Microscilla marina ATCC 23134: one gene and its partners. The protein of the gene in region 1 binds, or shares a complex with, the protein of each later gene. Links are inferred from orthologs where the notes say so. Each region holds a gene or a part of one and is shown in the gene's direction. Other genes may lie near its edges. The genes, in order: M23134_RS27850, M23134_RS31170 and M23134_RS22025.

Region 1 (3,020 bases):
CTACAGCAGCTTGCTGTGATGAGCTCAACGCAGTTAAACAGGGTGCATCTAGCGCCTAGTCGCTAGAACCTTGTTGGGGCTTCTAAGTAGGCAAAGCCATCAGGTTTTGCAATAGTTACGAGCTTAAATTAAAACTATATACACAATGAATTACGAAAGAACATATACTACCGATCACGGGCGTACTTATTTGAATATCCGTTATAATGCCATTGACGATTATTTGTTAATCAATTGGCTGGGGTATATAAGTCCTCAGTTTGTAATGGAAGGCTCTAATGCTATTATAGAAGCAGCAGTAGCCTGTAGTACTGGTAAGTTTTTATCTGATAAAACCTCAGTACAAGGTACTTATAGAAAAACCAACGTTTGGTTGGAAGAAGACTGGTTTCCAAGAGCCATGGATGCAGGCTTAAAGTTTGGTGCTTCACTGTTGTCAGAAAACATATTTAGTCAGATGTCAAGCAAAGACTTAGAAGAAAGAGTGAAAGGGGGGAGGCTTACTTATAAAAACTTTAAAAGCATGAACGATGCAGTAAACTGGCTTAAAGATAAAAAGAGTATATAAATGCCTTAAATATCAGGAGGGTTTGAGGTAAGTGTTCTACACTACCTCACTCAAGCTCCTCCACCTTCAAAAATATCCTACATATTTTTTTATATGACCTTTAATGAACACTTTTTACTCGAAAATTTATAGGTATAAGAGCTAAAGTGGAGACTGTTTTTAAGGCATAAAAAAAGCCTACAAACACTGTTTGCAGGCAATATCAAATGCAACCTTGATAGGTATTACTCACCTTTAGGCTGATTTTTTTCGTAACGACGCATTACCGTCTCAGCTTTTTTGATTTGAGCTAAGTGATAGCTTTTTTTAGCTACTTCTTTGCCACCTTTTTCTATGGTGACTTCACGGTCTTTATTCTTTAAGATTTTTTTAGCTATTCTCTTGTTCATGATGCTTTCAACACATTTAGGGGGATGTCCTCCAGAAAAAATTTTCAAAAAAAAGTATGCAAAAGTACAGAGTTTTACTGTAATGTCAAAGAATCGGGCAACTAACTTGTTTTTATATGAGACTAAAAAATGAAAACTAGTTTTTTTTATCAAATTTACTAACTTTGTCAAGCTACTAAACCTGATATTTTTATTAAATTTAAAACCATGCAAAACCCTGAAATACAAGAATTTGGTATTATTCTCCTCTTCATTATAGGGGGTGTTGCATTTGTATCAGTTACTTTTTTGATAAGTTACCTACTACGCCCTAAACGCCCCAACCCTGAGAAACTCACTACCTACGAGTGTGGCGAAGATGCTGTGGGCAATGTATGGGGGCATTTCAATATTCGTTTTTATTTGGTGGCCTTATTGTTTGTCTTGTTCGAGGTTGAGATTTTATTCCTGTTTCCCTGGGCAACAGTATTTGGGCAAAAAGAACTTATTGAAGGTACCCAAGGTCAATGGGGATGGTTTGCGCTGATCGAGGTTATAATCTTTGTGGGCATTTTAGTACTAGGACTGGCGTATGCTTGGGCAAAAGGTTACCTTGACTGGGTACGCCCTGCACAAAAAAAATCGGATTATGTATCTAAGATTCCTGCCAGTGCTTATGACAGGGTAAACCAGCAAATGTATAATAAGAGAGAAAGCGTACAGAGGTAGGGAAATGTGAAATATAAAATTAGTACAATTTTATATCGTAAATTTTATCATAAAAACCTTGCCTTGTGCGTTATAAAAGTACCAATCTAAAACTATGACCTTACCTGGTCAAATAATTAAAGGAACACTATATATTATACCATGAATATATTATTCAATGTATTCATATTGATCAACACTGTCATACTATCTGCTATAACTTGAACTATTGATGGCAAACCCAAGTCAGGTATTATGAACCTAAATTATCTTAAAATAATTATTAAAAATAAAGTTGTTAAATTTATGCAATATTCTTTAAAAAAAGCAATCAAACAAGGTTGTTTAATAGTAGCACTGTGGGCAGGTGCGACAAATGTTTACAGCCAAACCGAAAGAACTTCGTTTGATGGTAGCATATTTTCTGCCGGGCTGGAAAAGAAACTGTCGGCATATTTGGAAAAGAACAATGAAGCTACATCCGTAAAAAGTACTATTAAAAAGCCCAATAAAAACCTAGTGCCCCCCGTACTCGAAAATCAAGTAAAGGCACGCTTAGCAAAGGTGAAAAGTGCTATTGAACTCACTTACAACAAAGATGTGTTGGGTTGGGTACATTTGTACACTATTCGCAAACGTAAGTACACTGAAGAAATACTCCGTCGTACCAGTTTTTACTTTCCAGTGTTCGAACAAGCCCTTAAGCGATACGGTATTCCTGAAGAGCTTAAGTATTTGCCCATTGTAGAGTCTGCTTTACGCCCCAACGCAAAATCTTTTGCCAATGCGGTTGGTCTGTGGCAGTTTATTCCCAGCACAGGTAGCAGCTATGGTTTGCGTCAAGACTGGCTGATAGATGAGCGAATGGATATTTATAAATCTACTGATGCAGCTTGTCGTTATTTACAGGGAATGAATAAATACTTTAACGATTGGCAGCTTACTTTGGCAGCTTATAACTGTGGTCCAGGCAGGGTGATTCAGGCAGTAAAAAAAGCCAAAAAAGAAGCGGCACTCAAAGGTAAACCATTTAAAAAAGACTTTTGGAATATTTATAAGTACTTGCCCAAAGAAACCAGAGGCTATGTACCCGCTTTTATAGCAGCAAGCTATACTTTACATTATTACAAGAACCATAACCTTACCCTAAATAACCCTATACCTGCTATACCTTCTAATGTAGTAATAGTAAAGCAGTTTATAGATCTTAAAAAGTTTGCCAAGGCGCTTGAGGAACCTTATGAAAAAATTCATTTGTTGAATACCCACTTAAAACGCCAAGTACTTACACCCCATTGGAAAGGTTATCCGATACGTATTCCTTCTAATAAAAAGGAGTTTTATGAGAAAAATAAAACCAAAATATTAACGGCTGC
Region 2 (2,958 bases), on another replicon or contig:
AATGGCCCCATTAGAGTTAAGTGATAAAACCGTATTGTCGTATTCAGAGCCGTTAAGTGCTTTCTTTTTGAAATATTCATAAGTACCCGAACTTGTTTCGCGGGAGTAAGCCACAATATTGCCAGGGTCTCCGCCTACTTCCTGCCAGGTTTTTATTTTTCCGGTAAAAATACCTTCAATTTGTTCACGGGTAAGTTTTCTGACAGGGTTGGAAGGGTGCACCACCAAAGCCAGGGCATCATGTCCAATAATATCTTCTTTTATTTTTTTGTCAGTGGCCTGGATCTTAAGCTGCTCCGAGATTTTGATTTGCCGCGAGGTCATGGCAATATGGGTAGTGCCATTGATCAGAGCAGCAATGCCTACACCACTGCCCCCACCGGTAACCGTGATGCTGGCTTTTGGGTATTGTTGCATAAAAGTTTCGGCCGCTTTTTGCGAAATGGGCAGCACCGAGTCACTTCCTTTGATTTTGAGCGAGGTTTTTTTGCGGCTACATGCCTCTGTTCCTGCTAAAAGTACAATTAAAAGAATTAATCGAACAATAAATTTCACAAGTATAGTCTGTTGGGTTAAAAAAAAATCAAGCTAAGCAAACTATGGGGTTTTGGCTGAAGGATATTGTGAAATTTGTATTAATTTTAAATTATCGAAACTATAAATCAGCTTGTTGGTCTGGTCTTTTGACCTTACTTTAGCCTACACTTGTTTTTTAATACTTTGCTACCCAACATGAATAATATAGACACCCCCAATCCCGATTTACGCCAAAACCCACAAGAGGTACAATACATTTTTGAAGAAGACAACCTGCAAAAATCAGAACCAAATAAATATACCCCTGCCGATCTTGGTTCAGAAGAAATGGTGCTCAACCTGGGACCTCAACACCCTTCTACCCACGGCGTACTGCGCCTGGAATTAATTACCAATGGAGAGTACATTGTAGACGTAGTGCCTCACCTGGGCTACTTACATCGTTGTTTTGAGAAACATGCCGAGGCGTTGCCCTATAACCAAATTATTCCATACGTAGATAGAATGGACTACATTGCCGCTATGAACTCAGAACATGCGTATGCAATGGGGGTAGAGAAGATGTTGGGCATCAGCGATAAAATCCCGAAAAGGGTAGAGTATATCAGAGTATTGGTAGCTGAGCTTAACCGTTTGGCGTCTCACTTTGTGGCTTTGGGTACTTATGGGGTAGACATTGGTTCGTTTACGGTGTTTATGTGGATGATGCGTGACCGTGAGCATATTTTGCGTTTGTTAGAATGGTTGAGTGGTGCCCGAATGTTGTACAACTATATTTGGGTAGGAGGACTGTTTTATGATTTGCCAGTAGGTTTTGAAGAGCGTTGCGCAGAGTTTGTAAAATACCTGAAACCAAAAATTATAGAAACCCAGCAAATACTGATAGAAAACAAAATTTTTGTACAAAGAACCGCTAAAGTAGGTGCCTTACCCCTTGATTTGGCCATTAACTATGGGGTGTCAGGCCCTATGCTGAGGGCGTCAGGCTTAAAATATGACTTACGCAGGATAGATGGTTACTCGGTGTACCCCGAACTAGACTTCGACATACCAGTAGGCAAGGGTGAAATGGGTACCCAAGGCGATTGTTGGGACCGTACCTGGGTAAGATTACAAGAATGTTTTGAATCGGCAAAAATCATAGAACAATGCATTACACGCCTTACCACCGACCTTAAACGTACCCGTGACTTTGACCCGCAGGCATTGGTACCCAAAAAAATACGCCCCAAAGCAAACGATTTTTATGTAAGAGCCGAAAACCCTAAAGGAGAGCTAGGGTATTATTTTAGGGCAGATGGCAGAAGTGACAAGCCTTTTCGCTGCAAAGCAAGGTCTTGCTGTTTTGTCAATTTATCTGTGTTGCCCGAAATATCGCGGGGCACTATGATTGCCGACCTGGTAGCCATTGTAGGCTCACTTGACATAGTATTAGGAGAAGTAGATAGATAAGGAATGGTGAAAAAATAAATTACCGATTTTGAGGTAGGGATTTTATTCTGAGATGAGGCACTTTTTGCAGGTGTAGCCGTAGCTACGGCTAAAAAAAGTAACGAAGTATCAGGGTGAAAGAGCATCTCCAAACTGAAAAGTTATTTTTTTTCCGTTCCTAAAACAACAAAGATTTTGTAATTTAGATGCGCTAAGACAAATAAACTGTGCAAGGGTATACCCACCTTGGTGTTACCTGCTATTGCCAGTACATAAGAAAGACTAATAAGATAATATTTAAACACAATTTTATATGAGTCACAACCCTAAAAACCCATCGTGTCAAACCTGTGGAATGCGTCATAAGGGTGTTTTTTCAAATTTAGATCGGGATAATCTTGCAGAAATATCTTCACAAAAGAGTTGCAACCTTTACCGCAAAGGTGATGTCATCTTTCACGAAGGAAACTATCCCTTGGGGCTTTTTTCAATATTTAGCGGCAAAGTAAAAGTTTTTAAAACCTCTGAAACGGGCAAAGATCATATCTTGCGGCTTGCCGGAGCTGGCGAACCTTTAGGATATCGTTCGTTGGTGTCGGGAGAAAAGTACGAAGTATCGGCTGCAGTGTTAGAAGATACCCGGGTGTGTTTTATACCCAAAGCGTTATTTTTAAATACGTTGCAGGGCAGTAGTAACCTAACGGGGCGGGTCATGGAGTTTTTGACTAAAGACCTGAAGCTTGCCGAAAGTAAAATTGCTGACCTGGCCCAAAAAACTGTAAAAGAACGCGTGGCAGAAACTATTTTAATGCTGAAGCAATTTTATGGAATGGAAAGCGATCACAAAACCATCAACGTGAGTTTGTCGCGTGAAGATCTGGCAAACCTAGTAGGTACCGCCACCGAAACCTTGATTCGGTCTTTGTCAGAGTTTAAGAAAAATGAAATAATTGACCTGAAAGGAAAAAAGATAATCATATTGAATGCCAA
Region 3 (2,995 bases), on another replicon or contig:
TCAGAATGGAGGAAATGGTTCATCAACTGTCTGGCGGCAAAGTAGGCTATGTACACGTAAGGGGCATGAACGAAAGCAGTTTCCGCAAGGTATACGAAGATGCTCTAGGCAAATACGCGGGTAAATCGGCGTTGATTGTAGATACCCGCTTTAATGGTGGTGGATGGCTACACGATGACCTGGCTACTTTTCTGAACGGTAAAAAATACCTGGAATTTGTGCCTCGTGGACAAAACCTGGGCTCTGAGCCTCAGTTTAAGTGGACCAAGCCTTCGGTTGTAGTAATGAACGAATCTAACTACTCTGATGCTCACATGTTTCCTTTTATTTACAAAACTTTAGGCATTGGCAAGTTGGTAGGAATGCCTGTACCTGGTACTGGAACAGCTGTATGGTGGGAGAACCTTCAGGACAGGTCTTTGACTTTTGGGATTCCTCAGGTGGGTATGCGAGCCAATGATGGCTCTTTCCTTGAAAATAAGCAGCTAGAGCCAGACATTAAAGTAAGCAACGACTTTGACAAGGTGAGCAAGGGCAAAGACCAACAAATACAAGCTGCTGTAAAAGAAATGCTGAAGCAAATTGCTACTAACCAAGCAGCTAAGAAAAATAAGTAATTAAATAGATGTTCTTTAAATAGTATTATTTGAGCACAGGGTTTTTATCCTGTGCTTTTTTTATCTGCTTGATCCCTTATAAAAAGTACAAAATATTTTGATTCTTCAGTCCAGCCTTTTTTATTTGATCAGATAGACTACAAAAAAGTCCAGAGTAGAGAAACCCATGATCGCATTCCTTATTTTTTTACCGTTTGTATTGACCTTTGCCCTCATTGGGGTATATGTTGAGCGTAAAGTGTCAGCGTTTATTCAAGACCGAATGGGTCCTATGGAAGTAGGTCCTATGGGTTTGCTGCAAACCCTGGCAGATATACTCAAGCTGATACAAAAAGAAGACATTGTTCCCAGCAATGCCGACAAATGGGTGTTTAAGATTGCCCCAATCATTATTTTTGTGGCAGTGTTTGCGGGCTTTGCTGTCATACCGTTTGCTCCCGAATTCATCGGTTCAGGCGCAGCGGTGGGTTTGTTATATGTGCTGGCCATTGTGTCGCTCGATGTCATTGGTATTTTAATGGCAGGTTGGGCGTCTAACAGCAAATATCCATTATTGGGTGCCATGCGCTCGGTGGCGCAAATCGTATCTTATGAGATTCCGGTAGGGCTGGTGGTGCTTGCGGTTGTAATGATTACCCAAACCCTCGACTTGCAGGATATGAGCTTTCAGCAGGGCATTTGGGTACAATCTCACCCCCAACATACTCAAGATGTAAACTACCTGTTTGGGCTCAAGGCACTAGGAGTAGATGTTACGCATTGGGGTGGTTTTTTTAGTTGGAACATTGTCAGGGCTCCCTTCTTGCTCATTGCCTTCATTATTTTTTTTATTGGTACCCTTGCCGAAGCCAACCGTGCTCCTTTTGATATTCCTGAAGCAGAGTCTGAACTCATTGCGGGGTTTCATACCGAATACTCAGGAATACGTTTTGCCATGATGATGCTTGCCGAGTACGCCATGATGTTGTTGGTGAGTTTTTTAGCTGTCATCTTGTTTTTGGGTAGTTGGAACACCCCTTTGCCCAACATAGGAGCGGTACAACTTGCCACCTGGACAAGTGGGGCGCCAGGTACAGTTTATGGCTACATTACGGGTGCCTTTTGGCTAATGAGTAAAACTTTTGTGTTGGTATTCATCCAAATGTGGGTGCGCTGGACTTACCCTCGCTTGCGGGTAGACCAATTGATGTATTTGTGCTGGAAAGTGCTTATTCCGTTTGCCATTGCTATAGTGCTGTTGTCAGGCATTTGGCGCTTGTGGATGGTATGATTTTTCCCAATAATAACAGCTGATTTATCGGAACAGGGGTTCAAATGCCGCTGTTTTGGTTGTGCCCATTGCCTCTAATTTTGTATATTGGTATTGTGTAACACCAAAACTATCAAGCAAAAATTATATGAACCCAACTCCAACAAATGACACCAGTAACACTTTGACGCTGTGGCACCAGCACTTTAAAGATATACTCACTACCTTTGAGCGCTATGCAGCTAAAATATATGCGTTCGAAGACGAAGAAGATGTACACCAGGCAAGGGTTGCCTTGCGCACCATTACTACCCTTACTGGCTTTCTGAAATCATCGCCTCACAAAGACATTGACCCTAAGTTGCTAAACCAAGCACATTTGCAGTCTCGACAAATACTCAAAGCTTTGGGCAAAATACGTGACTTTGATGTAATGGTGGGGCATGTGGACAAAATAAACGCAGGGAGCTTTCAGCTGCATACATTGGTGCAAGCCCTCAGGCTAGAGCGAAAAATAGCGCGTATAGAACTGGTACTGCACTTGCCCAAGCATCTCAACAAGAGTTTTTTTAAACTTTGGCAAACGTTTCTGGAATCATACCTGCCTTTGCATGTGCAACACCTCAAAACCAAACGCCACTTTAAGAAGCTACACAAAAAATTTGACAAAAGGTATTTGAACTACCTCACTCAACGAGACATCAATGGAACTACCCATCCCCGTACATTTGAGGCATTGCACGAGGTCCGTCTTGTGACCAAAAACCTGCGCTATGCTTATACCTACCTTGACTTTGCGCTTCACCAAGCAGATGCCAAGACCATTAAAACCAAAGTAAAAAGCTATAAATTAATTCAAGAAGAGTTGGGCTTAATGAACGACTACACCAACCTGAGAGCCAAGGTGCATCAAATGCTGGAAGATTATCCTTATTTGATCAATCGAGATACGTTGGGCTTTCAGGATAAGGTAAATAAAAAGCTTAAAAAAAGCCTTAAAAAAATAAAACTTCCCAAGCTAAAATCAATCAATCATATCAGCGGTTAATTTGTTTGAAGCCGTGTAGGTAGCAGTAAGTAATTAGCCATAAAATACAAGTAAAGATCGTTCGCTTATAGTATAACAATC

Evidence for each region.
Region 2: the proteins of M23134_RS27850 (region 1) and M23134_RS31170 are in contact, whole or in part, in a cryo-EM structure (PDB 6ZJN), measured with the Thermus thermophilus proteins. The link is inferred for Microscilla marina ATCC 23134 from one-to-one orthologs. Residues at the interface, in WP_096411116.1 of Thermus thermophilus: Glu45, Ser46, Asn48, Pro50, Ala51, Gly52, Glu53; in WP_223903221.1 of Thermus thermophilus: Met26, Thr27, Asn29, Gly31, Pro32, His34.
Region 3: the proteins of M23134_RS27850 (region 1) and M23134_RS22025 are in contact, whole or in part, in a cryo-EM structure (PDB 6KHJ), measured with the Thermosynechococcus vestitus proteins. The link is inferred for Microscilla marina ATCC 23134 from one-to-one orthologs. Residues at the interface, in WP_126986108.1 of Thermosynechococcus vestitus: Gly6, Tyr7, Glu8, Tyr9, Phe10, Gly12, Phe13, Leu14, Ile16, Cys17, Ser18, Pro21, Ala24, Leu25, Ala27, Ser28, Leu31, Arg32, Pro33, Ser35, Arg40, Leu41, Thr42, Thr43, Tyr44, Glu45, Ile51, Gly53, Ala54, Trp55; in WP_126985484.1 of Thermosynechococcus vestitus: Gln8, Lys26, Trp29, Leu30, Pro33, Met34, Met37, Leu38, Leu83, Ile84, Phe85, Lys86, Glu87, Asp88, Val89, Leu90, Pro91, Ala92, Thr100, Ala104, Val107, Ile108, Phe111, Leu112, Tyr114, Ile115, Ile125, Ser126, Leu128, Phe133.

The regions. Positions count from the first base shown.
Region 1 is NZ_AAWS01000042.1:21,875-24,894, forward strand. What follows is about bases 55-2,914. They hold M23134_RS27850 (NADH-quinone oxidoreductase subunit A), read left to right. Parts: upstream 55-1,164; coding sequence 1,165-1,665; downstream 1,666-2,914. Other genes in these bases: M23134_RS39035 (hypothetical protein), read left to right, coding at 146-568; M23134_RS41420 (hypothetical protein), read right to left, coding at 793-957; M23134_RS27855 (lytic transglycosylase domain-containing protein), read left to right, coding at 1,951-2,914. In the rest of the region: more of M23134_RS27855, read left to right, coding at 2,915-3,020. UniProt on the Escherichia coli protein: NDH-1 shuttles electrons from NADH, via FMN and iron-sulfur (Fe-S) centers, to quinones in the respiratory chain. The immediate electron acceptor for the enzyme in this species is believed to be ubiquinone.
Region 2 is NZ_AAWS01000054.1:51,717-54,674, forward strand. Bases 63-2,860 are described here. They hold M23134_RS31170 (NADH-quinone oxidoreductase subunit D), read left to right. Parts: upstream 63-732; coding sequence 733-1,989; downstream 1,990-2,860. Other genes in these bases: M23134_RS31165 (PstS family phosphate ABC transporter substrate-binding protein), read right to left, coding at 63-555; M23134_RS31175 (Crp/Fnr family transcriptional regulator), read left to right, coding at 2,282-2,860. In the rest of the region: more of M23134_RS31165, read right to left, coding at 1-62; more of M23134_RS31175, read left to right, coding at 2,861-2,958.
Region 3 is NZ_AAWS01000026.1:44,217-47,211, reverse strand. The notes cover bases 1-2,835. They hold M23134_RS22025 (complex I subunit 1/NuoH family protein), read left to right. Parts: upstream 1-783; coding sequence 784-1,887; downstream 1,888-2,835. Other genes in these bases: M23134_RS22020 (CHAD domain-containing protein), read left to right, coding at 2,015-2,835; M23134_RS22030 (S41 family peptidase), read left to right, coding at 1-617. In the rest of the region: more of M23134_RS22020, read left to right, coding at 2,836-2,914. UniProt on the Escherichia coli protein: NDH-1 shuttles electrons from NADH, via FMN and iron-sulfur (Fe-S) centers, to quinones in the respiratory chain. The immediate electron acceptor for the enzyme in this species is believed to be ubiquinone.